Regions from separate parts of the Exiguobacterium sp. s192 genome, predicted to be linked through region 4. Evidence: riboswitches for the same ligand, from Rfam matches in the RefSeq annotation. Region 4 holds a riboswitch; each other region holds the start of a gene.

What was found. Region 4 has a riboswitch for thiamine pyrophosphate ahead of KNP87_RS03605 (ECF transporter S component). Riboswitches for the same ligand answer to the same signal wherever they lie in the genome.
Region 1: linked by a shared signal. The riboswitch ahead of thiD (bifunctional hydroxymethylpyrimidine kinase/phosphomethylpyrimidine kinase) and the one ahead of KNP87_RS03605 (ECF transporter S component) in region 4 are both predicted to bind thiamine pyrophosphate.
Region 2: linked by a shared signal. The riboswitch ahead of KNP87_RS07395 (thiamine phosphate synthase) and the one ahead of KNP87_RS03605 (ECF transporter S component) in region 4 are both predicted to bind thiamine pyrophosphate.
Region 3: linked by a shared signal. The riboswitch ahead of tenA (thiaminase II) and the one ahead of KNP87_RS03605 (ECF transporter S component) in region 4 are both predicted to bind thiamine pyrophosphate.

What each region holds. Positions count from the first base shown of each region.
Region 1 covers NZ_JACSMS010000005.1:113,379-121,604, reverse strand. Annotated here, with positions in the region: gene KNP87_RS10330 (murein hydrolase activator EnvC family protein) at 1-1,067, shown strand, start outside; gene KNP87_RS10325 (murein hydrolase activator EnvC family protein) at 1,275-2,567, shown strand; TPP riboswitch at 2,627-2,737, shown strand; gene thiD (bifunctional hydroxymethylpyrimidine kinase/phosphomethylpyrimidine kinase) at 2,864-3,670, shown strand; gene thiM (hydroxyethylthiazole kinase) at 3,654-4,424, shown strand; gene thiE (thiamine phosphate synthase) at 4,414-5,052, shown strand; gene KNP87_RS10305 (hypothetical protein) at 5,074-5,514, shown strand; gene KNP87_RS10300 (ArsR/SmtB family transcription factor) at 5,650-6,015, shown strand; gene KNP87_RS10295 (CHASE3 domain-containing protein) at 6,075-6,692, opposite strand; gene KNP87_RS10290 (YitT family protein) at 6,859-7,728, opposite strand; gene KNP87_RS10285 (hypothetical protein) at 7,870-8,226, shown strand, end outside.
Region 2 covers NZ_JACSMS010000003.1:44,254-52,479, forward strand. Annotated here, with positions in the region: gene KNP87_RS07365 (hypothetical protein) at 1-52, shown strand, start outside; gene KNP87_RS07370 (hypothetical protein) at 63-1,142, shown strand; gene KNP87_RS07375 (C40 family peptidase) at 1,212-1,709, opposite strand; gene KNP87_RS07380 (MFS transporter) at 1,899-3,092, opposite strand; gene KNP87_RS07385 (OsmC family protein) at 3,289-3,714, shown strand; gene nagZ (beta-N-acetylhexosaminidase) at 3,711-4,958, shown strand; TPP riboswitch at 5,018-5,120, shown strand; gene KNP87_RS07395 (thiamine phosphate synthase) at 5,212-5,808, shown strand; gene KNP87_RS07400 (NAD(P)/FAD-dependent oxidoreductase) at 5,718-6,809, shown strand; gene thiS (sulfur carrier protein ThiS) at 6,794-6,997, shown strand; gene KNP87_RS07410 (thiazole synthase) at 6,999-7,766, shown strand; gene KNP87_RS07415 (ThiF family adenylyltransferase) at 7,763-8,226, shown strand, end outside.
Region 3 covers NZ_JACSMS010000002.1:274,503-282,728, forward strand. Annotated here, with positions in the region: gene KNP87_RS06325 (diacylglycerol/lipid kinase family protein) at 1-88, opposite strand, end outside; gene KNP87_RS06330 (alanine/glycine:cation symporter family protein) at 209-1,684, opposite strand; gene abc-f (ribosomal protection-like ABC-F family protein) at 1,905-3,764, opposite strand; gene KNP87_RS06340 (DUF1002 domain-containing protein) at 4,043-4,924, opposite strand; TPP riboswitch at 5,114-5,219, shown strand; gene tenA (thiaminase II) at 5,294-5,989, shown strand; gene KNP87_RS06350 (sporulation protein) at 6,064-6,837, opposite strand; gene KNP87_RS06355 (class I SAM-dependent methyltransferase) at 6,957-8,141, shown strand; gene KNP87_RS06360 (BrxA/BrxB family bacilliredoxin) at 8,176-8,226, shown strand, end outside.
Region 4 covers NZ_JACSMS010000001.1:699,109-707,334, reverse strand. Annotated here, with positions in the region: gene KNP87_RS03625 (hypothetical protein) at 1-963, opposite strand, end outside; gene KNP87_RS03620 (NAD(P)/FAD-dependent oxidoreductase) at 1,109-2,149, opposite strand; gene KNP87_RS03615 (energy-coupling factor transporter transmembrane component T family protein) at 2,228-2,953, opposite strand; gene KNP87_RS03610 (ABC transporter ATP-binding protein) at 2,919-4,478, opposite strand; gene KNP87_RS03605 (ECF transporter S component) at 4,475-5,050, opposite strand; TPP riboswitch at 5,156-5,255, opposite strand; gene KNP87_RS03600 (50S ribosomal protein L25/general stress protein Ctc) at 5,347-6,024, opposite strand; gene KNP87_RS03595 (DEAD/DEAH box helicase) at 6,375-8,226, opposite strand, start outside.

The DNA of each region.
Region 1 (8,226 bases), on a different contig from region 4:
ATGACGGAAACTCAATTAAATGGGAAGAAGTCATCTTCGGTTCTAAAGACGTAGGCGATCTCGTCAGCCGTGTTTTGGCAGGAAAATCGATTTCACAACAAGATGATAAGATGATCACTGATTACCAAAACACGCAGAAAAAATTAGCAGCTGCTCAACAAGAGCTAAAGGATAAAAAAGCAAAACTAGTGACAGAAAAACAAGAACTGAAACGTCAACAAGCAGAACTTGAACAACAAATCAAAGAACGTAACCAACGTTTGAAAGAACTCAGAAAACAGAAAAAGAAATTTGAAACACAATTGATGGACGCTAAAGAAGTTCAACAAATCTTGATTGCACAGGAACAAGCGATTGCAGCGGAAAAAGCAGCACGCGAACGTGAAGCGCGAATCGAGAAGGAACGTCAAGCTCAAGCAGCACGGGAAGCCAAAGCACGTGCGGAAGCTCAAGCGGCACAAGCGGCAGCAGAACAAGCGGCGGCAGAGCAACAGGCGGCTGAAGCAGCGGCAGCAAAAGCAGCAGCTGAAGCTAAAGCGAATCAGAAATCGTCGGCACCTGCGACAAATTCAACGAAACAATCTGCACCAGCCGTAACAGTACCAAAAGCAACGCCAGCACCGACACCGGAACCGGCACCTGCTCCATCATCATCTTCTCTGTTCATTCATCCAACAAGTGGATCAATCACACAAGGATATGGTTCAGCGAATGGTTCAAACGGCTACTCGTTCCACAACGGAATTGACTTTGGTGCACCAGTCGGAACACCAATCGTTGCAGCAGCAACGGGGACTGTCATTACAGCATCAAGTGGTGGACCATACGGAAACCACGTCATGATCGCACACCAGTTAAATGGAAAAACGTATACGACAGTGTATGCCCATATGAGTTCATTAAATGCTCGTGCAGGACAACGTGTCAGTCAAGGGGAACAAATTGGAGCCCTTGGTAGCACAGGGAATTCAACAGGTCCTCACCTGCACTTCGAGATTCACGTAGGTGGATACAGCTACAGTGCTTCCGGTCCAGCAAATACAGTTAATCCAATGTCTATGTTATAAAAATTCACAGAAATCCTTGCTTCGGCAAGGGTTTCTTTTTTTATGCGGTTTGCTGTCAGACGTTAATATGACAAAAAAACGTTTTCACTTGAAACACAAATGAAACGTTACTGAAACTATCGCGGTGCTATAATCAATCTCAGAGAGAAATACTTCGAATTAAATGCTTTTCAAATAAGAAATTATACATAAGTGAGGAAACCATACATGTTAAAAAAATTACTTTCAACGGTATTATTCGGAACATTACTGTTTACAAGTGTACCGATTTCAGGACATGCTGCGACGATTAAAGAGAAAAAATCGCAAAATGCAGCAGAACAGCGCAAGCTGGAAAAAGCCATCAAAAAACAGGAAGCTAAAATATCCAGCGAACAACAAGAAATTAACAAGATTGATGCTGCGATTAATGAAAACATCTTCCGGATTTCGGAAAAAAATAAGCAAATTCGTCAGTTGAATGTGCAAATCGAAGATCTTGAACAAGAGATTATTCGTTATGAAGAAATGTTAGCCAAGCAAGAGGAATTGCTAGGAGATCGGTTACGGGTTCTTCAAGAAAATGATGGGAATTCAATTAAATGGGAAGAAGTCATTTTTGGTTCAAAAAACTTAGGGGACCTGTTCAGTCGTGTCATGGCAGGAAAAAAGATCGCTGAACAAGATGATAAGATGATCGTGTCGTATTTGGAAACACAAGAAAAATTAGCTGAAGCAAAAGCTGAACTTGTTACGAAAAAAGCAGAACGTGTTCAAGAAAAAGAAGCTCTGCTCGTTCAAAAGAAACAGCTCAAACAGCAGATGAAAGAGCGAAGTGCAACGTTGAAAAAGCTGCGTAAAGGGAAAGTGAAATTTACGACAGAGCTACTCGATGCAAAAGAATTACAAGCGACACTGGAAGCACAAGAACGTGCCATTGCGGCAGCGAAAGCCGCAGCGAAAGCAGCGGCAGAAAAAGCGGCGGCTGAACAAGCGGCGGCTGAACAAGCAGCAGCTGAACAAGCCTCAAAAACAGCGGCTGACACGACACGTAAGTCGACTGGAAAAGCAGACAGTCCTGCACCGGTCGTCAGTGTGCCTGCTGGATCGGCGAAGTTTATTCGACCGGCAGCAGGTGGTGTCTCACAAGGCTTCGGACCAGCAAGTGGTGTAAATGGGTATACATTCCATAATGGAGTCGACATCAGTGGTCCTGTCGGTTCGCCGATTCGCGCAGCAGCAGCAGGAACGGTCATTACAGCCGGAAGTGGCGGACCATACGGAAATCATGTCATGATTTCACACTTCCTGGATGGACAAGTGTATACGACGGTTTATGCGCATATGAATTCGTTATCCGTCGGGGCGGGTCAAACCGTATCACAAGGACAATCACTCGGAACACTTGGAAGCACAGGAAATTCGACAGGTCCACACCTTCACTTTGAGTTACATGTTGGTGGATACCAGTATAGTGCGACAGGACCGGCGAATACGGTCAATCCTCTCGGATATTTCTAAAAACGGGCTTCGGCTCGTTTTTTTTTTATGGCTGTGCTACAGTGAAAAAGAATATTATTACGAGCAACTAGGGGAGCTGGAGGAGTCCGGCTGAGAGGAAAACCATTCTGTTTTCGACCCTGTCACCTGAACTGGATAATACCAGCGTAGGAAAGTTGAGATCGAAGACATGAAAGTATCGTCCGGTGTAACCGGTCGTTCATGGCGTCGTCTGCTTTTTTACAGCGGACGGCGCTTTTTGTTTTGTCGTCCGTTTTCTCTCCTTAGATTTGCTCACACGAAAGTGAGGAAACGATATGAAACATGTACTGACGATTGCAGGATCTGATTCCGGTGGTGGAGCGGGAATTCAGGCAGATTTAAAAACATTCTCCGCCCTTGGTGTCTACGGTATGAGTGTCATTACAGCAATCACTGCCCAAAATACGTTAGGGGTCCAGGCGGTTGAAGATGTGTCGCCGGCGCTCGTCGAGGCACAACTCACCTCGATTTTTTCAGATATTCGTGTGGATGCCGTCAAAATCGGGATGGTCTCGAATCAAGAAACCATCCACGTCATCGCGCAACAACTCAAACACTGCCGAGTTCCGATCATTTTAGATCCGGTCATGGTCGCGAAAGGCGGGCACGATTTACTGCAGACGGATGCGAAGCAGGCATTGATGGAGGAACTGTTACCGCTCGCGACACTCGTGACACCCAATATTCCGGAAATCGAGCGGATGATCGGTTACCCGGTTCAATCGATCGAGGAAATGCGGCAGGCCACAATTGAGCTGTCTAAACAACGGGTGGACTCTGTTTTGCTGAAAGGCGGACATTTGGAAGGGCAGCAAGCCACGGATCTTTTATATACACAAGGTCAACACCATTTCTTTGAGCAGGAGCGTCTGGATCGTCTGCATACACACGGGACAGGGTGTACGTTGTCCGCAGCGATTGCAGCACGCCTTGCATTAGGAGACTCGCTTACCGACAGTGTAGCCCATGCCAAGCGGTACGTGACGGAAGCGATTCGTCATGGTTTTGCGCTTGGTCACGGGATTGGACCGACTCATCACTTTTATGAATTCTGGAGGGAAAATCATGTTACGAACCATTGAGGAAAAAAAACCATTGATCCATCATTTAACGAATACCGTGACCATTAATGATTGTGCCAATATGACACTTGCACTCGGCGGATCTCCTGTCATGGCGGACGATTTGTTAGAAGTTGAAGAGATGGTGGCACTTGCCGATGCCGTCGTGATCAACACAGGGACGTTGAGTCCTGCGATGCGCGAGGCGCAATTGTTGGCAGGGAAAACCGCCAACCGTTTAGGAAAACCGGTCATTTTAGATCCAGTCGGAGCAGGTGCGACTACTTTACGAACGGATTTTATGAAGGAACTGATGCAACAGATTCAATTTACGGTGATTAAAGGAAATGCTTCAGAAATCAAAACGTTACTTGGGCAGGCGACGACAACAAAGGGAGTCGACGTCGCCGAAGGAGAATCGCTGGATTTTCATGCAGTCCGGGCGTTTGCAGCCGAATCCAATCAAGTCATCGTGGTCACAGGACCGGTTGACTTCGTGACGGACGGACAGCACGAGCTTCATCTTGATGTCGGAACGAAACGGCTGGGTCAAGTGACGGGGACGGGATGTATGACAGCTTCTTTGATTGCGACGCTGTTAGGGGCCGGTTATGCACGTTTTGAAGCTGCTGCTTTAGGAACCTATTTGATGGGGAAAGCCGGAGAGCAGGCGGATGAGAAAAAAGGAATCGGCGATTTTCGGACCGGTTTGTTTAATGCCGTCAGCTTGATGACAGAGGAGACACTCCGGGAGGTGCACTTTAATGAAGCCTGATTATTTAGTGTATGCCGTGACGGATCCGCGTCTTCAATCCAGATCCCGACTGGTCGAAGCAGTGGAAGCGACGATCAAGGGCGGGGCGACGATTGTTCAATTGCGGGAAAAAGAAGCCTCCGGAAAGGAATTTCTAGAAGCGGCCGCTCAACTGAAAATACTCGCGGACCGGTACAGGGTTCCGCTTATCATCAACGACCGGATTGATATCGCGCAGCTCGTGCAGGCAGGACTGCACATCGGGCAGGAAGATATTCCGTTATCCGAAGCCCGTCGACTCTTGCCGACCGCTACAATCGGTGTCTCGGTCTCGACAGTCGAACAAGCCATCTCGGCTGAACAAAACGGGGCGGATTATCTTGGTGTCGGTTCGCTTTTCCCGACTGCAACTAAAAACGACGCGACGTTCATGTCGAAAGAGACATTGCATGCAATCCGGCAAGCGGTTGAGCTTCCGTTGGTCGGGATCGGTGGCATCACGCTGGAAAATATTTCAGAAGTAGGGGCGGCAGTGGATGGATTTGCCGTCGTCTCCGCATTATTTGCCCAACCGGATGTCGAACGGGCGACAAGAGAATTTAAAGAAGCCGCCAAACAGGTGCATCAGAGCGTTTCAGACAGGGTATAATCACCTGAAGAGGTGATGTACGTGAAATGGCAGTCTATTCGATTTCGGGGACGCTGGATTCGATACAGAATCGAACCACAAATCATTCGGGTCGATAATCGTGGGAAATATCATTTAGGGGCAGTATTGTTTCCGTTTCCCAATCGTTATTCTTATCAATTAGCCGTCCTGTTAAAAAATAAATATCAACAACGGTATAAGCGATCGTTATTCATTCAAACAAGCTCCATTGCGACAGAGATTTGGGGTCATACCCATCTGGATATTTACTACCGGATCATGTTGTGTCTACCGCTACCCAAACTGTTACGGAGACGATACCGGGAACGGTTGATGAGTACAGGCATCATCGATATTGGTGTTCGGGCCGTCGATAACAACCGGATTGTCTGGGATATCGGAAATTTTTTAGGGGGCTGGCTCTTTTACTCGATCACGAGACGAAATCACCATAAACGATGATTTCGCACGTGCATCAGCCGTCGTTGCAAACAGAAAGGGTGATTCAGCTCTTCTGACCAAAAGCTCATGCTTGATTTCATTTGCTTGCAATTGAGGCAAAACGATGGTGCAATTGGAAGGAAAGAGGTGATGACAATGGAAGCACCCCGTTGTGAAACGATTGCCATTGATGCGAAACGCGCCAAAGAAATCGAGCAGGTCGTCGATACGATTCCGACGCTCGAAATCGGAAAACTGTTTAAAGTCTTATCCGACGCAACGCGGTTACGGATTGCGTACGCTTTAACCGTTGAGGACGAACTGTGCGTTTGTGACGTCTCGGCTTCAGTCGACTGTTCGATTGCAACCGCTTCTCACCATCTGCGGACCTTGCTGAAACAAGGATTGGTCAAATATAGAAAAGAAGGAAAAGTTGTTTATTATTCACTTGATGACTACCATGTCTCCTCTCTTGTTCATTTGGCGATGGAGCACGTCAATGAGGGTAAAGCGACATCCTAAAAAAATACGTATCGAATATGCCATGAAAAGAAAGGCGTATCCGATACGTGTTTTTTGTTTTAAGAAGCGGTTTTGGAACGATGAAAGACGATGATAGTCGTCGCAACAAGTAAAAAGGCTAAGATTGATAAACTGAAACACATTCGTTTGTATTCTGTCGTCATCTCCGTTGTCAGTTCCAGTTTTTGCTCCAATTCACCATATAACTTGTCTTTTATTTGCGAAAGATCTTCGAGTATTGTTTGGGTCGTTTGCGTCGTTTGCTTCGCCAATCTTTTGGCGGCTTGCGGGTTATCTTGTTCATAGACGGTAAAGACTTTTTCGATTTCCGCTTCCCACGCATCGTTTCGCATCAGTAAATCCTTGACGGCTCCCGGCGTTTGATTCGAAGCGTTGAGCAATCGGCGTAAATCATGAGCTTTTGAAGTAGAAAAATAATACTGTTCGATGTACCGGTCATCTTCATACAGGAGAAGACCTCGGACGGCATTAGCCCGATCCCGATTATGTTCAATTAATTGATCGACTTGTTGAATTGTCGGAATATCTTGCGTATGCATACCTTCAGTCATGTTCGAAATGGTTTGGTATCCACTTAAGGCATAAATTAATGGAATGGAAGCAAACAGACTGATGATAAGAATGAGAATAATACGTTGGCGCCAAAGCTGATTCATGTAATCCGTCCTTTTTCAGTAAATCGTCATGTCATTAGCTTAACCACTATTTCCCAAAAAGTGAAGGATTCTGCAAAAAATATGGAACATTTTCTGATGACTTGCGTATTATACACAAAAAACCGTCGCAACTCATAGTTACGACGATTGAAGTACATAAGGATTGTTAAAATGAATACGAATGTTCCTTGTAGTTTCCAAAAACAGTATGAATTTCTGAGAAGGTCACAAAAGCGTTGGATTCCACAGAAGAGACAATCTCTTGGAGCTTGAGAATCTCGTTGTTTTGTACGACGACATAAACCATCTTTTTTGTCCGTTTCGAGTACCCGCCACGGGCATCAAGAATCGTTACGCCCCGACCGAGTTCTTTCGTGATGACTTCATTGATTTCATCCGCTTTTTCACATATGATAATGCACTGTTTTGAGGCTGAATAGAAACTGTAGACAGTTTGGAGTGCTTTGGCACGAACGAAGCTCATGATTAAAGCGTACATGACGTGTTTCAAGTCGAATACGAACCAAACCAGAATATAAATCACCAAGTCTTGCATTAAAAATATACGGGGAAGCGGCCAGTTATGAAAACGAGCATAGAAAAATTTCCCTAGGATATCAAGCCCGCCTGTCGAGGCGCCACCAAAGAAAATCAAGGCCATCGCAAGGCCGGAAACGAGTCCTGCGAAAATCGAGGCGACAAGAGGATCATTTAGAGATTCAGGGACAATTTGTGTCGGAATCCAATCGATTAAAAAAGAGGATACAAGAACAATGATTCCGGATAAAAACATGAATCGTTTTCTTAAGAATCGAAAACCAAGTAAAAAGAGAGGAATGTTCAATACGAGCTGGGTTAATCCAATTGGTGTATGAAACAGTTCTTGTGCAATCAGTGTAATTCCCATGATACCACCGGAACCGATATCGTTTGGTGATAACAGTAAGCTGATGTATAAAGAGTACAACAGCGTTCCAATCAAGAGGAAGCCAATTTTTTCCGTCCGTTTTTTCTTTGCAGGTTGTTTAGTTTTCATTGTGATTGATGAGAAATCTCATGCTCCTCCTCTAAAAAAAGTATCTGCCTGCAAGAGTACGCTGATATTCGGATAAATTCAACCCCTGATTTGAAAAAATCAGTAGAACGTTTGGAATTTCGAGAAGGGAGACGGTTCGTCTTGAAAAAAATCATCCTTGTCCTCCTTTGTATCGGGATTGGACTGTCGAGTGGCTCTTTGTTTGTCCTGAAACAGGAAAAACCTCCGGAAGAAGAGGGGTGGAAAGATGGTCGCGTAGTCGTGCGACATGTCGGAACATCGGTATCGAATACAGCTGCCATTCAGGAATTGATTCAACAACTTCCGTTCTCAGATGCACTTGACAACGTGTCGATTGACGGATCATCCGTCCAGATGTCTTATCGTGTGACCGGACAGGAGCGCATCGATTGGACAGGCATGAACACGGAGAATATCACACGTGACAGCCAGTCTTTTTTGGGAAGCCGACTGTCAAAGTTGATCATGCATCATACG
Region 2 (8,226 bases), on a different contig from region 4:
TTATACGATTTGGAAGAGCCTGCGTTTATTAAAATGGAAAATTTCGGTCTGAGGAGGACTTCATGCGAAAATTTAAATTTGTACTTATACTGGCTGTCGTCAGCTTCCTGACGATAGGTATCTATACCATATTTATTCAATCGATTGATGAATCGGACTTTATCGTGGATACGGTCCAAGGGGATCCGAAACAACCGGCTGTTCGTTCCGTTCATGCAGAACTTCATGATCAAGGGTTAAAAAAAATGGATTATAAAATTGGATTAGACGGTCGTGTCCAAAAGACGGAGGATAGTCTAATTAGCGGTTTGTTTGAAAGCCCATTTGATGAAAAAAATGCACCGAATGATTTCCGACGCTTTATGCGTAACGATTACGTCATTACGCTGGAACAAGATGGCACTTCATACGCGATAGGTGCATCGAACAATAATAAGTGGGAATTGCAGTATTGGAAGGATGGCAAGCAACGTGTTGTCAAAAAAATATTTCCGGCACCTGCTGAAGCTAGGAAGCTAGGAAAAACCGAGCTTTATCCGTATAAACGGATTGGAAACAGTTTGTATGTTACTGCGCGAGATTATGAATCCGAATCAAAAACATTGTTATACAAAATTGATTTAAAAAACGAAACGATTCGAAAAATCAATTTACCATTTACCTCTAAAGATGAGTTCTATCTTTTAGGAATCCATGATGAAACGATTGTTTATTATACGTCGGAAGGTGTAGAAGGATCAGATGAGACAATAGAAAAAGTATATGTGAGCGATGGAAAAACATCTCAACTTTTAAAAGGATTGAAGTCGGTTGGTGCTAACCAAACCGAACTGAGTGCGGATGGAACAAAACTGATCCTTCTTGAACGCGAACCAGAAGATTTAATATGGGCAGTTTATGATCTGGCATCGAAGAAATCTACAAAATATAAGATAGGTATCCCGTTAGTACTAGATGAGTCTGGATTAGGTGAGTATACCGAGCTGAAAGATGGTTTGATTTACACGGCGAATCGAACTGGTGACGGTGTTGTCAATGTCCTTGTCGTCGACGCAATATCAAATCGCGTCTTGTATGAGGGAAACATTAAGGACAAACTAAAACGAGTAGAAACTATACTTAACGAGCTTGTGTTGAACTAACAAACAACTTTAATCACTTTAAAAAACGCAATCCGGAACTCTTGAAGAGTTTCAGATTGCGTTTTTGTTTCATTGATACGATTTGATGAGGATATCTTGTTTCGTGTAGTAATTCCACGTCAGGTCTTGCGATTCGACCTTTTTCGTCGTTACGGCAACGAACTTATTTTTTCCGGTATAGATCCCGACGAAGTTCGGTGTCTTTGCTTTTTTTGCTTGGACAAATAACAAGTCGCCCGGCATCGCTTTTTTAAGTGTGACGGTTTTCAACGGCATTGTGGCTTGTTTCGCAATCGTCCGCTCGAGTGTCAGACCACTCTTTTGATACACGTATTGTGTGAAGCCAGAGGCATCAAATCCTTTTGTTGTCGAACCGCCTTCTTTATATGGTGTTCCGATCAGTGAAGTTGAAAGTTTCGCGATTGCAGCTTTCTTTTTCGCAAGTTCTTTCTCCGATAACGGTTTTGGTGTCTCGGCTTTAGTCGGTGTTGCAGCGAATGTCGCGACCGGGCTGACCGTCGCTGTCAGCAAGAGGGCTGTTAATGGAAGGGCATAATACGATTTCATAGTAAAATCTCCTTTTTCGTAAGTGGGATGAACAACTGACTTTACCGTACCATGCCGATTGGAAAATAAAGCAACAAATCAGATACGTTCACCTAACAGTCTTGTAAGGTTCGGTCTGAGTCTCGGATACAAAAAAAGACGCCTGTTCCGTATGCCTCACGAGAGGACACTTTGGAAACAGGCGTTTTTTTATGACCGTTGATCAAGCCGGTGACTGACAGCGGTCAAAGCAGCTGCGAGTAAGGCGACGGCACCGCCAACAAGCGCGATATTCATGATCGGACCGTTCGCATAGACGAGTCCACCTAAAGCAGAACCGAAGGCAATCCCGACATTGCTGGCGACCGGCATCAAGGAAGCAGCCAGTCCTTTTGCTTCCGGATTAAACTTCTCTGCCAAATCAATCAGATAGATTTGTGTTGAGGTCGTTAATAAAATCGACATCAAGGACATCAAGGCAATGTTGATCAGACCGAGCGAAACGGACGCTGTCGTCACGTAGAGGGCGGCGAGTACAATCGCCTGAACGATGAAGACGAAACGGAGACGACCGATCGGGTTCCGGCTGGCGATTTTCCCGGCCAAGATGTTACTGAAGATCGAGACAACACCGTACGCGAGTAAAATTGGACTGATCCACGTCGACGGCAATTTCAATTCCAGCTCCAAAACCGGAACGAGGTACGTATAGACGACGTACGTCGCACCGAATCCAAATGATGGGATGAAAAAGGCGATCATGATCCGCGGATTGGCGAGTAGACGAAGTTGATCGCGAATCGAACTGGTCGCCGTTGATTGTTGGACCGGAACGACTTTGAAGACACCGACTAACGCAATGACGCCAAGGCCACTTGTCAGCCAAAAGGTTGCGGCGTACCCGGCATGTTGACCGATGAAGGTACCGATTGGAACTCCCAAGACGTTCGCAAGGGTAAAACCGCCGAAGATGAATGAGACGGCGACCCCGCGTTTCGCAATCGGGACACTGTCACTGGCGACGACCATTGCAAGCGAAATCAGGACGCCCGTCAAAACAGCCGTCACGATCCGGGTCAGCAATAAGATTTCATAATTCGGTGCAATACCGCTGCAGATATTCAGCAAAATCCAGACGAAAATCAAGCCAAGCATTAATTTGCGCCGTTCGAGATGTCCGGTCAAGGACATTGTAATCGGTGTCCCGATGGCGAAGGCGATGGCAAAGGCAGAGACAAGCGTCCCGGCTTTCGCGATCGTAATGTTCAGACCGTCTGCGATTTCGGATAAAATACCGACGATGACGAATTCGCTTGTTCCCAGGACAAAGGTCAACATGGATAACGTTGCGATCAACAGCCAGTCGGTTTGACTCAAACGAGTCGATGATGATGACATACACATTCCTCACTTCTAGCGCCTGTGCGCAAAAAACTATCGTGTATCAGAATAGCATGATTCAAGTGGTGCGGAAACAGGATTTAGAGGAAGGCGAAAAAGAAGCATTATTGCGAATAGCACGTCAATTTCACTTGGCGGAGATTCGGGTATACTGAAGAAGTAAAGACAACTAAAAAACGAGTAAAGGACGTGACGGAACATGCAAGCAACAGTCACTTGGAACCACAAGATGGGATTTAGCGGCGAGACTGAATCCGGGCATCACTTAGCGATGGACGCAGCACCGGATAACGGAGGCGACAATCAAGCACCGCGACCGACGGAGCTGTTACTCCACGCCGTTGCCGGCTGTACCGGCATCGACATCGTCTCGATTTTAGAGAAGATGCGTTTGACGTTGACCTCATTTGAAATGGACATCGAAGGGGAACGGGCAGATGACCATCCGCGCCGCTTCACGACGATTTCGATCCATTACCGGCTTGAAGGCGATTTACCGGAAGATAAGGTCCGTCGGGCGATTTCATTGTCAAAAGACAAATACTGCTCCGTCTCCCAATCGTTGAACGCAGAAATTGAAGTCTACTATTCAATCAACGGCGTCCGAAACGAGGAACCGATTTGAAGCTGTTTTTCCCTGTTGTCTTAGCAACTGTCTTACTGTCCGGTTGTGTCGACGAGACCGCGAAACCGAACGAACCGGCACCGAAGCAAGCCGAAGAAACAAAACAGCCGAAACCACAAAAACCGGAGCAACCGTCTGCCCGGGAACAAGCGGAAAATGAACTTAAGCAGACGGTCTCTCAGATGTCGACGGCGGAAAAAGTCGATCAACTGCTCTACATCGGTGTGGCCGGAACGGCATTGACGGAAGCGGATCGCCGGCTGTTGCAGCAACATGCGCTAGGGGGAGTGTTGTTACTCGGCGGTAATATCACGTCATCCGACCAACTGAAGGCATTGACGACTGATATCAACGAAGCGCAAACGTCGGATCAACGGGCATTCGTCGGTTTTGACGAAGAAGGCGGACGGGTCAGCCGGGTTCCGGACGCCCGACTCAAACTGTCGCCGAGCCTGGCATATGGTCAAAAAAATGATCCGGAATTAATGGAAGACGTCGGGCAGACGCTTGGCTCCATTTCCCGTTTTTACGGATTCAACATGGATTTTGCACCGGTCCTTGACGTCAACAGTAATCCGGCGAATCCGATCATCGGCGACCGGGCGCTCAGTGCGGACCCGCAACAAGTGGCACGACTTGGTGTGCCATTGATGCAGGGAATGAAGGAAGAAGATATCGTGCCGGTCGTCAAACATTTTCCGGGACACGGAGATACGACCGTCGACTCACATGTCGGTCTGCCGCGGGTCGATGCGACGAAAGCGGAACTTGAGCAGACGGAGCTAGTCCCGTTTAAACGGGCGATTCAAGACGGGGCTGAAATGGTCATGGTCGCGCATATCCTGTTCCCGGCTCTCGACAAAAATCGACCGTCCTCATTATCGAAAGAAGTCATGACCGGTGTGTTACGGAGTGAACTGAAATTTGATGGTGTCATCATCACGGACGATCTCGTCATGGGAGCCATCACAGAACGGTACGGATTAGCTCAAGCGGCAGGTCTTGCACTTGAAAACGGTGCGGACATGGCGATGTTCTCGACACCCGGAGCGTACGCGTCCGTTCACAAGGAAATCATGGCGCGGATCAAACAAGGGAAACTGTCGACAGCCGATCTCAACCAGAAAGTCATGCGGGTCTTACGCTTAAAACAAACGTATGACTTGTCGCAAACGAAACGTGTCGACGAATACCAACGCTTGATCGAGCAGGTCAAAGCGGTCGAATTGGACATGCGACACTAATCAAGGGTGGAACTAATCGGACTACCCGTGGTAGACTACAGACGTACCACACAAATAAATATCTACACTAGGGGAGTCTCGCAGCAGACTGAGACGGAAGTATCCGGACCCTTTGAACCTGATCTAGTTCGTACTAGCGGAGGGAAGTGGTATCCGATCATCTATCGAGGGAACGCCAAGCGTCGCCCTTTTCGTAGGACCACTCCATCAGTTCATGGGGTGGTCCTTTTTCGTGTGGAAAGGAGGGGGAACGATGTCACATTTACACCTGATTACAACCGGACGCGACAGTAAGGAAGTGCTGGAACAGACCCTTCCGCAGCTCGCACTGTCCGTCGATCGCATCCACTTACGGGAGCCAACCTGGTCAGTCCGGGAATTGGTTTCCTGCATTGATACGTTGCTCGACCAAGGAGTCCGCGCAGACCAGTTGGTTGTCCATGACCGGCTCGATGCTGCACTCGTCACCGGCACGACCGTCCAGTTGACACGCCGCAGTCTGTCGGTCGAGCGTGTCCGGGCACAGTTTCCGACGATCTCCATCGGTCAATCGGTTCACTCGTTGACCGAAGCGATGGTGGCGGAACAAGCCGGCGCCGATTACGTGATGTACGGTCATATTTTTGAGACGGATTCGAAACCCGGCGTGGCGCCACGGGGACTCGATGCGTTACAGCAAGTCGTCGACTGGACATCAATCCCGGTCATCGCCATCGGCGGAATCAAACCGGAAAATCTGTCTGATGTCTTAACGACCGGGTGCAGCGGAGTTGCCGTCCTGTCCGGGATTTTGGGACAAGCCCATCCGGCGGAAGCAGCCGGACGGTTCCGGGCGGTGATTGGACGATGAAACAACCGGATGTATTAATCGTCGGTGCCGGTATCATCGGTTTGACGCTCGCCTATGAGTTGCTACAGCGGGGTCAACGTGTTCACGTGATCGATCAGTCGGCAGTCGGACAAGGCGCGACACGGGCGGCAGCGGGAATGCTCGCGACGGACGAAGAACTGTCGGAACCGCTACATGCGTTAGCGGCAGTCAGCCGCGTCCTGTATCCGCAGCTTGTCCGTCAATTGTTCGACGAGACCGGGTTGACGAGCGGCTATCTCGAACTGCCGTTTCAGCTGCGCCAGGCAAAGCAAACCGTCCAATTTGAACGGGTCGGTCAAGTCGATCCTCCGTTGCTTGTCCGTGCGTTACGGCAAGCGATTGAACAGCGGGGCGGCGTGATTGAAGAACAGGTAAGTGTCTTGCGTCTTCTGCGGGACAACGAGACGGTAACCGGGGTGGAGACAAGCCGGGGACAAAAGGTTGGTCGGCAGGTCGTCATCGCCGGCGGACGAGGGTCGGAACCGTTGTTGCAAACGATCGGGATTCCGATTGATACGCTTCCGGTCAAAGGTGAGTGCCTGTCTGTCCGTCTCACAACCGGTCGACTGGAGCAGACTTTGTTTCATGAGACGGTGTATCTTGTCCCGAAAGCAGACGGACGGATTATCATCGGCGCGACGGAACATGTTGGTGAGGAGTCAACGACGGTCAACGCGGGCAGCGTCTCGGACCTGTTGGCGGCAGCAATTGACGTGTATCCGCCGATCCGTGATGCGGCACTGGTTGACATCTGGTCCGGTGTCCGGCCGCAGACCCGTGACGGTTTACCGTATCTTGGACGGGTCAAAGGGATTGACGGTTTGTTGGTCGCGACGGGACATCACCGGCACGGCATCTTGCTCGCTCCGGTGACGGCACAAGTCCTCGCCGATTGTGTCATGAACCGAAAACCGGAAGTTGCGCTGGAGGCATTTTGTTGCAGACGACACGAGGAGGAGAATACATGCAGATCCGATTGAATGGGAAAGACTATCCACTGGCGGAACAAACGAAGACGCTACACGACTTGATTCAGCAGTTGAACATCGATGAAGAGGTCGTCATCATCGAACAAAATCATCAAATCATCGACCGGTCCCGGTATACGGACACGAACGTCCAATCCGGTGATGTCGTTGAAATCGTTCATTTTGTAGGAGGCGGATAACATGTTAGAAATTGGCGGAAAAACATTTGCATCACGATTATTACTCGGAACGGGAAAATACCCGGACGCTGAGACGCAACAACAAGCGGTCGAAGCATCGGAAACGAACATTTTAACGTTTTCCGTCCGGCGTCTCGATGTCTTTGCGAAGGAACAGACGAATCCACTTGCGGCACTCGACTTAAGTCGTTATGATCTGTTGCCGAATACGGCGGGCGCAAAAACGGCGGAAGAAGCCGTCCGGCTGGCTCGGCTCGCCCGGGCATCCGGCATGTGTGACATGGTCAAAGTCGAGGTGATCGGTTGCGACAAGACGTTATTGCCGGATCCGATCGAAACCTTACGGGCGGCAGAGGAATTAATCAAGGACGGTTTCATTGTCTTGCCGTATACATCGGATGATTTGTTGCTCGCGCGTCGGCTCGAGGAACTGGGCTGTCACGCAATCATGCCGGCAGCGTCACCGATCGGTTCAGGGCAGGGGATTTTAAACCCGCTTGCGCTCAGTTTCATCATCGAGCAGATGACGGTCCCGGTCATCGTGGATGCGGGGATTGGTTCACCGGCTGACGCGGCTTACGCGATGGAGCTCGGTGCCGACGGTGTCTTGCTGAATTCTGCGGTCGCCCACGCCACCGATCCGGTCAAGATGGCACAGGCAATGAAACTGGCGGTCGAAGCCGGGCGTCTCGGTTTCGAAGCGGGACGGATCGAGAAAAAACGGTATGCGACGGCAAGCAGTCCGACGATTGGAATCAGCCGTCCATGACGGACCGCTACAGCCGCCAAATCCGCTTTCGTCCAATCGGACAAGACGGACAAGATCAACTGGCTGAGCGCTGCGTCGTCATCATCGGTCTTGGTGCGCTCGGAACAGCCAGTGCGGAACAGCTCGTCCGGGCCGGTGTCGGACGGGTGACCTTGATTGATCGCGATTACGTCGAGTGGAGCAATCTCCAACGGCAACAATTGTACACGGAACGGGATGCCCGGGAACGGTTGCCGAAAGCGGTCGCAGCCAAGCAACGGCTTTGCGAAGTCAATTCGACGGTGACGATTGAAGCGATTGTGGAAGACGTGACGGCGACAAACATTGATCGACTCATTGCGCAGGCAGATTTGATCATGGATGCGACAGACAATTTCGCGATCCGGATGCTGATCAATGATGTAGCGGCGCAGCGGAAGATTCCTTGGATTTACGGGGCATGTGTCGCCAGTTACGGCAT
Region 3 (8,226 bases), on a different contig from region 4:
GCGCTAACGTTCCTTCTGCGAGTTCGGCATGTTTTTTGCCAAGTTCTTTACCGGATGACGGATTGATGATGAGCATGACTTTTGACACAAATGATTCCTCCTTTGATTCTACCTGTTCCTATTTTCCCAAGATTGCATAAACGTAATCCTGAACAGAAAAAAACCTTGGACATTACGGAAGGCGTAACATCCAAGGCAAGGCATACAATTAGCGGCGCGCGATCGGAGGCGGTGACGCTTCTCCAGCTGCAGGACGGACGGCTTCTTCTTCATCCCAACACTCTGTGTTTTCAATGCCGAGTGCTTTTGCCGAGAAGACCGGATCAAGTCCTTTTTTCCGTTGTTCCTGGTAATCGTTGATGACTTTGAGGGCGATGCCGCCTAAGAGCGAGATCGCTGTCAAGTTGATTAACGTCATACCGGCCATGAAGAGGTCGGCGAAACTCCAGACCATACCGAGGCTTAAGACAGAACCGATGAAGACGAAAGCCATCGTTGCGATTCGGAATCCGAACACAGCGGCTGGACTCTTTTTGATGAATTCGATGTTCGTTTCACCGTAGTAGTAACTGCCGACGATTGAACTGAAAGCGAATAAGAAGACACAGATTGCGATAAAGGCAGGAGCGACGGCACCCAATTGTTCACCTAATGCGTTCTGTAACATCGCGATTCCTTCGCCGTTACCGGCTGCATAACTGTCGCTGAGAAGAACGATGGCAGCAGTTGCTGTACAGACGATCAACGTATCAAGGAAAACACCGAGTGTCTGTAAGAAACCTTGTTTTGCAGGGTGAGAGACTTCCGCAGCGGCTGCTGCATTTGGTGCAGACCCCATACCGGCTTCGTTTGAGAACAGACCACGTTTTACTCCGAGTGAGATGGCTGCTCCGACGGATCCGCCAAATGCTTGTTCAATTCCGAACGCGCTCTTGAAGATCATCGCGAAGACACCAGGAAGTTCCGTGAGATTCGTGACGACGACGAAGAGAGCAGCGATTAAATAAAGACCTGCCATGACAGGGACGACGATGGCTGAGAATTTTGCGACGCGGTGGACACCACCGAAGATGACGAGTCCTGTCAAGACGACCAAGATACCACCGATGACAGCTTTGTTGATTCCGAATGCATTATCAAAGGCTGCAGCGATCGTGTTCGATTGAACCGAGTTGAAGATCAAACCGAATGTGACGGCGATTAAAATCGCGAAGACGATTCCAAGGGCACGGTTTTTTAGTCCTTTTTCAATGTAGTAGGCTGGACCTCCGCGGTAAGCATTGTTTTTTGTATCGCGGACTTTGTAGACTTGAGCCAGTGTACTTTCGATTAAGGCAGTAGCGCCTCCGAGCAAAGCGACCATCCACATCCAGAAGACGGCACCCGGACCACCAAGCGTGATGGCGATGGTAACACCGGCCAGGTTACCGGTTCCGATTCGTGTAGCGGCACCGATGAAGAACGATTGAAGCGATGTAATGCTTTCTCCTCCGTCATCCGTCGTTTTTTCATTTTTATCGAGCGTCACTCGGAACATTTCTTTTAAGTACCGGAACTGAATGAACTTCGTCCGAATCGTGAAATAGATGCCGACCCCGATCAGTGCTGCGATTAAGATATAAGACCATAAGATGTTGTTCGCAAAATCGACTCCTGATTGTATTGCTTGTTGAAAGGCATCCATTTGAAAAATTCCTCCTAAAGTTTTTTTGTAGAAAAAATAGCTATACGTTGAATTATACGAATTTTCAGATAATATGCAAGAAAAATTTTAAAACTTTTTTTCATAAATTAACACGGTTAACTATTTAGAAAGTAGAGAATTTGAACTGTTTTTAAAAAATAAAAGAGACCTGTCGACTAAATCGACAGGTCTTAAAATCACATAATTTAGGAGGAATGACTCATTCCGAAGCTAAAAATTGTTCGTATTGCGCATCGAGCTGTTGGACAAGTAGTTCACGGACAGAAAAAAGTTTCACCGTCTCTTCATAATCCGTCGTTTCAGCAAGTTGCCGATCAAGCATCGTCAGTTCCTGTTCCAATCGTTCGATCGTCGCTTCTACTTGACGTGTTGTCTGTACTGGAATAGAAGGAGAGGGTCGTTTTTTAGCAGAAACGACGTTCTTCGGTATTTTGGCGACAGGCGGCTGTGTTTGCCTTTTGGTTGACGCATAGGCATACGAACCGGGAAACAGCTCCATCGTCTGATCAAGCCAAAGGGTCTTCGTGAACAGCCGGTTCAAGAAATAGCGGTCGTGCGAAACGGCGATCAACGTTCCGTCAAATGATTCGAGTGCTTCTTCGAGCGCATCACGTGATTCGATGTCGAGATGATTGGTCGGCTCATCCAAAATCAGTACGTTCAAATCGGAGTGGACCAGAATCGCGAGCATCAGCCGCATGCGTTCACCACCACTTAACGCCTCGACCGGTAAGAAGACCCGGGGGCCAAAAAACAAGAACTGGGCGAGACGCTGCCGCGCCGTTCCTTCATCGAGATCAACGGTCGCGCGAAAAACGTCGATTAAACGTTCACCGGGCGGGAAGTCAATGCGTTGCGACAGATAGCCGATTTTCACTGACGGTCCACGCGTAATCAGACCGCTTGTCGGTTCGAGATGGCCTAACAGGAGATGCAATAGTGTGGATTTTCCGCTTCCGTTTGCGCCGACGATGGCGATTCGATCTTTTGCTGAAATCTCAAAGGTTAATGAATGAAGCAACGGTTGCTTAGAGAAGGCAATACTGACATCCTCGACGCGGTAAACCATCCGGCTCGTTTTTCCATGTGCTGCAAACGTAAGATCGGGGGTCTCGGCGTCAAGCTTCGGGCGTTTGATCCGTTCAATCCGTGCAAGTGCCCGTTCCATCGATTTTGCTTTTCGGAACAGTTTTTCGCTTGGTGGTGACGCTTCGTTTGCCCATTGCCGCAGACGGCGGATCGCTTCCTTCATCTGCTTGATCTTCTTCTGTTGTTCCTGGTAAGCATGGAATTGCTCAAGTAGAAGGCGTTCCTTTTCCTTCACGTAAAACGTGTAATTTCCCTGGTACAGCTGAATCTGACCCTCCTCCAGTTCAGCGATGCGCGTCACGACCGCATCAAGAAACACACGATCGTGGGAGACGATCAGGACAGCCCCGGTATAATCGGCTAAAAAGGATTCCAGCCACTCGACGGCGTCTAAATCCAGATGGTTCGTCGGTTCGTCGAGGATCAACAACTCCGGCTCGGTCAACAACATCCGTCCGAGGCAGATTTTTGTCTGTTCGCCGCCGCTGAGCTGCTCAAACGGACGGTCCAAAAGGGCATGTAACTGCAAGCCGTTAATCATCCGGTCGATTTTGGAATCCAGCAAATATCCGCCTTGGCGCTCAAATGCTTCCGTCTCTTGCGTGTAGCGCTCGAGCAACTGATCGATCTGATCGATGTTTGTCGCCATGTCCCGTTCGATTTGTTGCAGGGAGCGTTGTAAATCGACAAGCGTGGCGAAGGCAGTCCACAGGACATCACGCCCCGTCATTACGTTGTCGAACACGGGAAGTTGTGCCAAATAACCAATGGAGAGTCCGCTTTTTTGATAAATCGTTCCGCTGTCTTCGGAATCAAGACGGGCAATCAAACGTAAGAGCGTCGTTTTGCCGCTTCCGTTTCGGCCGATCAAGCCGATGCGGTCCTGGTGCTCGATAAAGAGGGAGACGTCCGTTAAGATATCGTCGCCTCCGAATTGTTTTGTCAGGTGTTGGATGTCGCAGATCATCATATGAAATGTCCTCTCTGGCACATCAAAAAAAGGAGAGCGCAAACAGCACTCTCCTTGACTCGTGGAAGATGCGCTTTGCTTTATTTTTCAGGTATTGGGTTCGTTAAAAAAGGGCAGACTAGTCCCTTAGAACGCCATTCCATGAAAAATCGCGCGCAACAGATACAGTTGTTCCATCAACCAATGCTTACACGCAGCAAAACCCATGTCTCCACACCACCTTTTCCGATTCAATACATCTATTTTACCATGCCTGAGAGAAAAGAAAACGTTAATCTTTACTTAAATAAGCCGGCAATCGAGTTGAAGAATGCACTGAGACCGTCAAACAACTTCGCAAAAAATCCTTTTGTCTCTTCTGAGGTCGCGAAGGCCTGGATATCTTGTCCGGCATCTTTCAGTCCACTCTCGATTTGACCCCAGTTCAGGTCCGCTTGTTCCATTTGATTAAACAGTCCGGTCAACCGGTCCATCTGAGCATCGGATAAATTGATGTTATTGTTTTGGATGACTTGGACGATGACGTTTTCAATTTCGACCTTCGTTTCCGGCTGTTGTTTCGCGATTTCCGCTTTGATTTCATTCATCAAGTCGGCGACTTTATCCGTCCCGACCGTTTTCCCGACATCGGATGTCACAGAGAGTTCTTGCTGGGCAAGGTCTTTTCGTTCATCGGTCAGTTTGATGCCGGTCTCGGCAGAGGTTTGATCGTACGCTTTCATGATCCCGGTCAAAGCCGAAGTTCCGGTTACCTTATACGGGGACGTGATCGTAATGTCCGCATCCGTTACACCCGCCGTGACAAGGGCGTTGAGGTACATGTCTTTTGTGACCCAGGTGATGTTTTCGGTCGCGACAGATAATCCATCACCTTTTTCCGCCAACTCAATTTTAGCGGAAGAGTACATGCCGCCGCCCCGTTGTGATTGGGGAATGTTTTTCCCGAGATATTTTTCTTCATCGGCAGATGTTGCGATAATCGGAGTGATGCCTTCCGGTGCATTCAAGCGGGACAAGACCCACGATTTATCCTTTGCCCCAAGGGATTCGCCAAGGGTGACGATTGTTTTGTCGACCACTTGTTCAGCAGATGCGGCCGTCGGTAGCAGTAAGGTAGTAGCAAGTAAAGCAGATGCCGTCCATGTGATTGTTTTATTCATAAAAGTTCCTCCATAAGTTAAGTATCAGGTACTAAATTTAGTCTAATCGACCGGCGACAGAAGAGAATCGGTCTCAAGGACGAGCCGCCATCCACCTTCCGTCATGTTCATTGTACAAAAAAAATGAGCGAAATGACGAGAAAGGGTCAATTCCACATCAAATCATGATAAACTCAAAACAAATCAAATAGCGACCACTAGGGGAGTCAGTAGGCTGACTGAGACGACGGAGACGTTCGGACCCTTTGAACCTGATTAAGTTTGGACTTACGGAGGGAAGTGGCGTGGACGATCCTCTTTTTATGGTCTTTTCACGTCATGCCTGACATCGGGTGTGGCGTTTTTTTGATTAACAAAGGGGGAAACGACATGACATTCAGTGAAGAAATCCGGCAAGCGGCACAACAGTATTGGGACAGCAGCTTTAGCCATCCGTTCGTCACAGGGATCGGAGACGGCACTTTGCCGCTAGCGAAGTTCCGCCATTACGTCCTGCAAGACGCCTATTACTTAAAACATTTTGCGAAAATCCAGGCCCGCGCTGCTTCGAAAGCCCAAGATTTTGCGACGATCGCTGAACTGGCGGAGCATGCGACATCGACGTATGCCGCAGAACTCAGTCTGCACCAATCGTTTTTTGAACCGCTTGGGATTGCAAGCGAGACGCTGGCTGAGTTCGAACCGGCACCAACGGCTTATGCGTATGTGTCGCACATGCATCATGCGAGTGAAGGGACACTGGGGGAGACGATTGCCGCTATTTTACCGTGTTACTGGCTTTACTATGAAGTCGGACAGCAGTTACAAGGCTGTACGCCGGATTCTCCAATCTATGCGCAATGGATTGCGACATACAGTTCCGAATGGTTTGAACGGGTCGTCTTTGAACAAGTTGATCGTCTGAATGATTTGGCGGAGCGGGCAAGTGCCGAAGAACGGGAACGGATGAAACAACATTTTGTTAAAAGTTGTTATTATGAATTGATGTTTTGGCAGATGGGGTGGACGGAAGAGACGTTTGAAAAACAGTACATGCAGACGATGGAAATCACATCATCGAAGTAAGGAAAAACGTTTAAATCAACAAACACCGGATCCGACGACAATCGGATCCGGTGTTTGTTGTCTAAAAAAATAACTCAGCTGTGTCGTTCAATCAAATCCGCCAGACGTTGTTTGACGGCAGTCGGATTGGTTAAATCCTGATTGGATAACGACAGTTTTGTCATCGTCTCGTCCGTACCGGCCATTTCACTGAACAGTGAACCAAGACTGTGCGCACGGCGGTCGATTTGGACGACGATGTCGATGCCGGACCGGTCTTGCAACAGGATGACTTCGATTTCGTCCAGTTTATGGGCATAATGGGTGCCGCGTGCTGAATACTCGAGTTCTTGCGCGATCGGCAGATCTTTCCGGAAGCGGCCCGGTAATTTCTCTGTATCGGCTTTCTTTAAACGGAATCCGAGGTCTTCCATCGCTTCAAGGATAACCGATTGATAGTCATTGGCTTTGACGACGACAGCATCGTGGTCAGAAGGGTCAACCGCCTGCGCGATATCAAGACCCGTTTCGATCCACGACTTCGATTGGCTGACAGAAAGCGGCGTATTGAACGGTACTTGGAGCGTGAACGGAATTTCGCGTTCGACACCTGCTTCAATCGTAAACGGGGCTTCGTTTAACGCAAACCGATCCAGTGTGAATGTCGTAAATGCCGTACTGTCGCCGACTTCTTGTTTGTATTGGGTATTGAAGGCGAGATAAATCCGGGCGATTTCCTGATCGACGCTTCCGCCTTTGATGTGGACGACGCCCGTGATCGTTCCACCGGGTTCACAGTGATCTTGTTCGAGTCGTGTATCGACCGTGGCGGCACCGATGCCGATTTGTGAAAGAATTTTTTTGAACATGTTGTTTTCCTCCTAAAAAATGAAGTATGAGCACTGAACAATAAAGCTTGCTTGCTTGTCGAACGCGGGTGAATTTGCTACAGTTTCGAAAGACCAAACAAAAAAGGACGGGACGATACGTGGAACTAGACCAATTAAAAGACCTGCTTATCAAAAAGCTGCAGGCAACTTCACTCATACACGCGACGATTAGCGGTCCGCGCCAAAAATCAAACGATCTGCGTCGAATCAAGTTAAAACCGATTCTACTTAGAGATACGTATGCAATCCAGTTAGAGTTTCAACATGAACGGATCATTAAGCATGAGAATTTAAGTATAGAAGAATTTATTTTGCGAATGGACGATTATTTTAACGAATTTCGTCAATTTTTATTCCGTTTTGAGACGGAAGAACTTCAATTCCAACTGTCGAAGAAGATGAAAGTCTCGCTGAAGACGACGGTTAAAGAACCGGTGCAGGCGGAATTATCGCATAACCGGAAAAAGAGTCATCTGCTCGAAGACGGCATTCCGGTTCCTTTTCTGATTCGGCTCGGTGTCATGACGGAAGACGGACAAGTCAAACGGCAAAAATACGACAAGTTCAAACAGATCAATCGATTCCTCGAATTTGTCGAAGACAGTATCGCAGTTTTACCGAAAGGACGGACGCTACGGATTTTAGATTTTGGATGCGGGAAGTCGTATCTGACGTTCGCTTTGTATCATTATCTGAAAGTCGTCAAAGAATTTGATTTAAACATCACCGGTCTTGATCTCAAAAAAGAAGTCATTGAAGAGTGTACGGCGATTGCCGCCGATCTTGGATATGACGATTTGACGTTCCGAGTCGGCGATGTCCACGATTACGATCAGGAAACAGAAGTCGATTTGATGGTGACGCTGCATGCCTGTGACGTCGCCACCGACGTCGCCCTCGCTCGCGCAGTGGATTGGAACGCCTCTGTCATTCTCAGTGTCCCGTGTTGTCAAAAGGAACTGAACCGTCAGCTGGATTGTTCACCGCTCGACGTGATGCTCCAGCACGGCTTGATCAAGGAAAAGTTCGCCTCACTCGCAACGGATTCGATTCGTGCCGAATTATTGTCACTCGTCGGCTACGATACACAGTTGCTTGAGTTCATCGATTTGGAACATACACCAAAAAACGTGTTGATCCGAGCGTATAAAAGTCAAAAACAACCGACTGACGAAAAGATCGAGCGTTACGTGGCATTCCGGGATCTCTTGCAGGCAAAACCGTTTTTGGAACGTGAATTGAGCGGCAGACTTGGACAGATTTCATCGAAACTCGTACAATAAAGAAGACAACGATTTTAAAGGGGGAACAAATACAATGGATTTCCAAATGTATTTTGAAGATGTCGTTCAGACGGCACGTAAAGAA
Region 4 (8,226 bases):
TTCAAACGATGTCATCGTCGGATGGAAGTAGGCTGTCATTCCCTGCGTCGGCTCAGCCTCAATTTGGTATTCGTCGACCGGACGATACACCGGCTGATAACGTATCGAGAGTGTCTTTTCTTCTACCATCTGCTGATCTCCTTTTATCTGGAGCGTCACGAACGGAATCGTTTGATTCAACGGTAAGGTTTTCGGCAAAGGATATTGCTTCATGCGGATCAGATCAGATTTGTATGCCGTCATGATTTGCCGGTCCATGATTTCCCAATCGTACCGTGAAAAGGTCAGCGAACGGGATGTCGAGCCGTCAGCATGTCGGCGGCTCACCAGGTAAAACTCCGCTTGCTGGTGAAGGGACGACATCGGAATATTTCGAATGACATGTTCTTTGCCGGACTCGGTCATGACAAACAACAATTGTCCCGAAACCGGCAATTGAAGACCGTAAAACGGCTTCAAGTCTCGCGCAAATTCATTTTCTGCCGTCGTGTCCCGATTAGTGGAGACATGCCGGTCCTGTTGTTCCTTCGTCAGCGGAATGAGAGCCGGTGCTTTCATCGGGGCGCGATCCTGACCCTTTGTTACGCGGACCCATGGATGATCCGCCGCTTTCACCCGGTGGACACGTAATTCGTGTGTCTTGGACGAACGACAGGATACATACAGTTGCTGACCTTGTGCAAGATATACCACTTCGGTCGGAGTTGGTTGAAGCTCTAGATCATTCAATGTAAAAAACATGCCGAATGTCTGCAACGTCCGGTATGACTTCGGTAGAGAAACCGTTTTTTTCTCCATACACGTCCGCAACAATTGTTTCTTTTGTTTCATGGTAACCTCTTCTTCTATGTATTGACCGGAAGCAAATGCATACGCGGTCCAATAGGCAGGGACCGGTTCCAGTTGAAGCAACCGTTCTTGTCCGCAGCCGGTCAAAATAAGACTGGAGACAAGAGCCGCCATCAGTAAGCCTTTTTTAATGACAATTCCTCCTCTGTTTTCATATCCATCATATTACCATATCAGACCTGTATAAAAATGGTTATTTTATTGAACAAGGAGTCAGCACAGATAAAAAAACCAATCACGGACATCCGTGATTGGTGGATTAATTCGTATAGTTGCGGATAAACCGGCGGTCAATCCATTGTTTGAGGCACCAGCTGAGATGATTGGTCTGATGATGACGACCGTACAGCAATGTCGCCTGTTTACCGCCGAGGGCCAGGATCGTCAAATAACGCCGTTGCGGGTGAAACGTCACCAGACGCTCTTGATTCACGAACCGAAGCAGGTTTTTCAGCAAGACCGGTGCCTGACGAACGGCCGTCACCCCGTTTTTCGGTGTGTCCGGATACGCGGTCAGCGTCGCACAGTCACCGACGGCAAAGATTGACGGATCTTCCAGTGCCTGCAACGTCTCATGGACGAGCAGGAAACCCTTCGCGTCACAGTACAAATCCGATTTCTGGAACAGTTTGCTCGCACGGGCACCCCCTAAAAATAACAGGGCATCCGTCTCGAGCGACTGACCGGATTGTAACCACGCCGTTTGACCTTCCAGCGTATCAAACCGATCGACGATTCGTTTGACGCCCAGTTGATCGAGCCGTTTCGCAACCTTTGGACCAGCCGGATGACCTGCGAGCACCGGTTCCTCGTGAATCAGCGTCACCGGACTGCCGGCGGACCGAAAAGACGCCGCCATCTCGACTGCAGCCGCGCCACTGCCGACGATGACAGGGGAAACGGCAGTCCTGAACACCTCGAGCGCTTGATCAATCCGGTAGTTCGGTTTTATCGTCACACGCGGCGCACCGGCAATCTCCCAGTCACGCGAGCCGATGTTACACGACACGATGTCATACGACAGAATCTGTCCGGACTGGCATATCACCTGTTTATTCGCTGCGTCAATTCGAATAACCCGGTCCTCGATCCACGTCTTCCCGTGGCGCTCACACAACGCTTTGACATCGATCCGGGTCTCGTCGAGCGTATAGGTCCCGTCCGCCAACCCCGAGAACATCCCGGAATAATATTGATAGCGTGAAGGATTAATGACGATCCAGTTGACATCCGGATGACTGCCTTGTTGAATACATTCTAAATGCGCATGACCCGCACCTACTAAAATGATTCGTTTCACGACGTTCACCTCCTTTTTTGAATTCTTTACACTTGAGATGGTATTTCCCTGATGTAGCAGGAAGTAATCTTGCGCAGGTCAGACAAAAAGACGAAGCGACGTCGCGATGCTGCTGACGAGACCGAAAAACAACAGATCGAAGCGGGTGACGATCGGTCGAACATAATACGTCCGGTTTGTTTGAAACTGTCGTGCTTCCATCGCAATCGCAATCTGTTCCGACCGGATGATGCTCGTCGTAAAGAGGGGCAAGCTAATGTCAAAAAACGTTTGCCAGGGCCAGATCGACCGTTGCCGGCGGACACGCCGGGCTTGGCGAATGGTCCGAATCGCTTGCCGAAAGATCGGAATAAAGCGTAGACCGGCTAAAAAACCGTAGGCCAGACGGACCGGCAGGCGGCACTGATGAATCAGGCTCATGACGAACCGTGTCGGATCCGTCGTTGCAACGAACGTCAAGCTCAGGAAGACAAATGCAAGCATCCGGGTCGCAATCAACCAGGCATGATCAAGACTTTCTTCCGTAATCCGAAACCAGCCGAACGTCCAAAGTTCGGTGCTGCCTTTGCCAAACGCCGCCATCATCCAAAACGTCAATAAAAACAAGACACCATAGGGAGTCAAGCGCAGAAGGAGCGTCGGCAAACGCCAACCGGAACTGCAGATCCCGACGGCAGCAAGTACCGCTAAGGCAAGCGTCACCTGCAGACTCGACGTCGTAATCAGCAACACCATCATATAGAGGAGCGTTCCAAGCTTGACCGCCGGATTAATACGCGCGAGCGGTGTGTCGTTTTCCTGCACGGTGTTTCACCTCCTCGAGTTGTTGATACAGAAACGATACCGGACGGAACAGTTGGTTTTGTTCCAAAAGTGCTTCTTCCTGAAACAACTCCAGCGGCGTCCCGTCAAACTGGACCCGTTCCTCGCCGATGACGACGACACGGTCGGCGTAACGGTGGACCAGCTCCATGTCGTGCGTCACCATGATCACGGTCGTTCCTGCCTCCCGGGCTTGATGCAGCACGTCGATGATATGTGCCGTCGTCTCAGCGTCTTGTCCAAAGGTCGGTTCATCGAGCAACAAAACAGCTTTTCGTTCCAGTAACATCGTCGCGACACTCAACCGTCTTTTTTGCCCGAGACTGAGCGCGAGGGGAAACTGATCCGCGACATCGGTCAGTCGATAGTGACGCAAGGCTGTCTGGACCCGTTCCGGATCAAAGGTAGCACAGCTGATGGCAAGTTCGTCGGTGACCGTCTGTTTAAGAAATTGGAAGTCCGGTTGTTGAAAAACAAAGCCGACTTGTTGGTAATACGTCCGGTCCGACCATCTCCGAAGCGGGGTGTCGAACAAGCGGATATCGCCTTGGGACGGAAGCAATTTCGCCAGTGTCTCAAGGACCGTGCTTTTTCCAGCCCCGTTGCGTCCGACGAGCATGATCCATTGACCGGAAAAGGTCGTCCATGAAAAATCGTTAAGAATCGTCCGTTTCCCCCGTTTGACACGGACCCGCGTCAGCTCAAATGTCCGCTCCGTTCCAACCGCTCGACGTTCAACCGGACGTTTCTTCAGATGACAGGCTTGTCCGGACAGTTCCGGTAAGGTCTCCAGTCCGTAAGGGTAGAGGAGCGGCATCGTAATCCCAAGCGCCGTCATCACATTCCGCTGTTGATGAAACACGTCATACGGTGTGCCATCAAGCAATAAGCGACCACCTTCAAAGACAAGTACCCGGTCGGCAAACGTCACGCACTGATCGAGCTGATGTTCGATCAGAACGAGCGTCATGTCGGGATCACGGTGCAATTCTTCAATCAGATGCATCATCGTCCGTTGACCACTCGGGTCGAGTTGTGCCGTCGGTTCATCCAGTAATAAGATATCCGGTTCAAGGGCGAGGACACAGGCCAACGCGAGCCGTTGCTTCATCCCGCCGGACAGTTCGGCAATCGGTGTCGTCAAGGCAAGATCAAGTCCGACCCGCGCCAGCAGCAACTGGATGCGTTCCTCCATCTCACTGCGGATAATCTGCCGGTTCTCGAGACTAAAGGCGATTTCCGCTCCGACCGTCTGCATACAAAACTGATCGTCCGGCTGTTGGAACAAAATCCCGACCGTTCCCTCGGTCGACCAGTGACCGGTGACATCTGCTTCAATCGTATCCGGCAACAGACCGGCAAGAACGTGTAAAAAGGTCGTCTTGCCGCTGCCGCTTGGACCGACGAGCAAGGTCGTTTCTCCTTTTTGAATCCTGATCGACAAGTCGTGTAAGACCGGAGAATCCTGATCCGGATAACGGACGGACAGGTGCGCGCACTGCATCATGCGGCACGCTGCTTTCGTTGCCGTCCGATCGCATAACCGTTCAATGTCCCGGTTTTAACGAGCGCGTCGACGATTAGTTTGGCGAGCAATCCACCGAGCAATGCTCCGCTGACGAGTTGCAGGGAAAACGTCAACAGCAGTGTCGTCGTCGTATAATAGGCAAATCCATTTACGATGAGGCTGTAGACCATACTTCCGACGGCGGCAAAGACACCGGACAACATCAAGGTGAACGTATTAAACGTCCGGTAGCCGAACACGGCAAAAGCGATCTCGGCTCCGATTCCCTGTGCAAATCCAATCAACAGTGCCGATAAGCCGAAGTGACTCCCTGTAAACAACTCGACGGCAGCAGCGACGACTTCTGCAATCAATGCCGCGCCTGGTTTTTGAATGATGTAGGCGACAAGGGGACTGGCGATGACCCAGATGCCGAACATCCAGTTTGCACCGACCGGTCCGAAGATGGCCGAGATCGGCAACCATAACGTCGACCATCCTAAGTAGAGGACACCACAAGCTACGGCGAGCATCATCATGACGATGATTTCTTTCATTTTCCAACTGTTCATAATCACTTCTCCTTTGAATGCACACCCACAAAGAAACCACAAAAAAGACCGCCCTCTATGAAAAGAGAGCGGTCGTGTAACCTGCAAGATGCAGAAAAAGAGCACGAGGATTCCGCTCCACTTTCCTACGCTAGTATGAACTAGATCAGGTTCAAAGGGTCCGAAGTAAATCGTCTCAGCCGAGCGGGCTCCCCTAGTGGATGTGTCAATGATGTGTACCTTCTTCACTGTACGGCTGTCGCCGCGACTTGTCAATATGCATAAAAAAACCTCCCACGAGGGGAGGGGAGAAAAGATTACTCTTTGCCTTCTTTGTTTTCTTCAGCTTGCTCTTCAGAAGTTTGTTCTGAATCGTCTGTCGCTGTATCCGCATCAGCTGCTTGTGCCTCAGCTTCTGCTTCTTCGATTTCTTCAAGTTCAGCTTCAAGTGTCGATTCAACGACCGCTGCAACTTGGATGTCACCTTCTGTGACGACACGGAAATCTTTTTCTTCCGGAAGATCAGCGACTGTAATCGAATCTCCGATTGCAAGTTCCGTTACATCCACTTCGATGCGTTCCGGTAATTTATCTGGTGTTGCGGCAACTGTTACTTTAAAGAGTGTTTGTGAAAGGAATCCGCCAAGTTTCGCGCCAGCTGCTTCGCCGACGAGGACGATATCCGTTTCGACTTCTGTTTCTTCATCCATTTTAACAGCGATGAATTCAACGTGTTTGATTGTTGGTGTAAAGATGTCCATATCGAGTTTGTTGATCAATGTGTTGACCTTTTTACCGCCGATTTGAAGAGCAACCAAGACGTTTTCGCCGTGATCACGGACAACTTTGACCAATTCTTTTTCGTCGAATGAAATCGGTGTGCTTTCCACTTTGTAGCCATACACGACACCAAGAGCTTTTCCTTCATGACGTAATTGCTTTCTAAGTGAGCGTGGGCGTACTTCGCGTTCTTCTACTTTTAATGTTACTGACATGTTCATTTCCCCCTTGAATTTGGTATAGCCCTCAAAAGGTAATGAATGTAGGAGTGGAACAATAGGTTCCAACAGAAATTCATGCGCTAAATGCTAGTTCAACTGGATTTCATTCAGAAATGAAAAACGAAGTGAGTAAGTAGCATTTCTCTCCCAGGTCATTACGCTGATATTGAGAAACAATAATTGAAAAGCGACCGTGTTGTACGGTGCTAATGTAGATATACCCCTGTCTTTCAAAAGTTAAAACCTTTTTTTCTGAATTTGATTGTCGAAAGACCTTCAAACCTGTTGATAGACAACGGATTGAAGGTCCTTCATTTTTTTAAGAATTTCTTTGATTTGTGTGGTTACTCACCTGCTGAATCGACAAAAGCGGGGAGATCGAGCAGACGGACGAGTTCACGAATCGTTAAAACATCCGGCTTCTGATCCGATAGGACGGCATCAATCATCGTCGCTTTACGATCTTGTAATTCCGCCATCTTTTCCTCGATCGTCCCGGTCATCAACAGCTTAATCACTTCGACCGGCGACTGCTGTCCCAATCGATGAGCCCGGTCAGCCGCTTGTTGCTCGACGGCTGGATTCCACCAGCTGTCGTATAAAATGACGGTATCTGCCGTCGCCAGATTCAGACCGGTCCCGCCGGCCTTCAAGGAAATCAGGAAGAGATCGACTTCACCGGCATTAAACCGGTCACACAGTGCGACCCGGTCTTCAACCGGCGTCTCACCGGTCAGTAGAAAGTGGGCACGTTGTCGTGCTGCCAGTCGTTCCCGAATCCGGGCCAGCATCTTCGTATACTGGGAAAAAATCAGGATCCGATGTCCGCTCGCTACTTTTTCTTCAATGATTTCAAGCAGGCGTTCGAGCTTTGTCGATTCGCCTGTATAATCTTCGACAAACAACGCCGGATCACAGCAAATCTGCCGTAAGCGGGTCAAACCGGCGAGCAACTTGATCCGGTCCTCACGTTTCGTTTCATCCAAATGACGCAACGTTTCCAGTTGCAGTTTAGATAAGTAGGAGGCATAAAGCTTTTTCTGTGTCGGACCAAGGTCTGTATAGTGATGGACAATCTGCTTCTTCGGTAAATCCTGCAACACCTCATCTTTGGTCCGCCGCATCAGAAACGGACGGATGAATCGTTTGATCTCGTCATGCGACCACGTTTGAAACGTCTGTAAGTCCGGCAGCAAGGAAGGGAAGATGACCCGGAAAATCGACCAGAGATCATCGGTCCGGTTTTCAAGCGGCGTTCCGGTCAAGGCAAACCGACGTTTCGCCCGAATCCGGCGCAAGCGGACAGCGGTTTGTGACGCCGGATTCTTCAGATGTTGTGCCTCATCAAAAATTACGACGTCGTATTCGACGGCCTGGTGTGCCTCCATGTCGGCTCGTAACGACGGGTAGGAAATCAAAAAAATCCCGTCCGCTGGTACTGTCTCGATTTGGTCCAAGCGGTGCTTTCGCGCTCCGGTCAACAGATGGACCGTTCTCGTCGGGGCAAATCGCGTGAGTTCCGCCTGCCAGTTATGGAGCAGGGAGGCCGGGGCGACAATTAAGACCCGTCCCGGCGGCAGCGTCTCAAGATACCCAATCGCCTGAATCGTTTTCCCGAGTCCCATCTCATCCGCTAAAATCCCGTGCCCGTCGTGTCCGGCGAGATTCGCCATGAACTGGATCCCTGCCCGCTGATACGGATACAAGTGGCGGTCGAGTACTTCCGGGAAGTTCAGGTAGACTCCTGTTCCATTTTTCAGCTCGAGCCATCGTTCTGTTAATTGTTTATGGACATGCAAGAAGGAGGCACCGACCAGATGTTTGAGGTTCGGCAAAGCCGGCGCGCGCAACACCGCTTCAAGTTGATCCTGCTCTGCTGCTTCGAGTTGCCGAAAGACGCGTTGCAACTGTTCAAACGCCCGGGTCTCAAACGAGACAAACTGACCGTTCTTTAACCGGTGATACGTTTTCCGGGTGACTAGCGACTGCAAGACCCGTTTCAGTTCCATTTCCGGAATCCCGTCCATGGAAAAGCGGAAGGTTAACCAATCCAGGCGGTCCGTCGTGTCGACATCAATCCGCGGATGAAACGGTCCATTCGGTAAGGAGTGGCGGATACTTTCCGTCACTTGAACGACGAGTTCGCCGTAAACGACGCGGGGATCGAGCAAACCTTTCAGAAATTGATATTCCGCC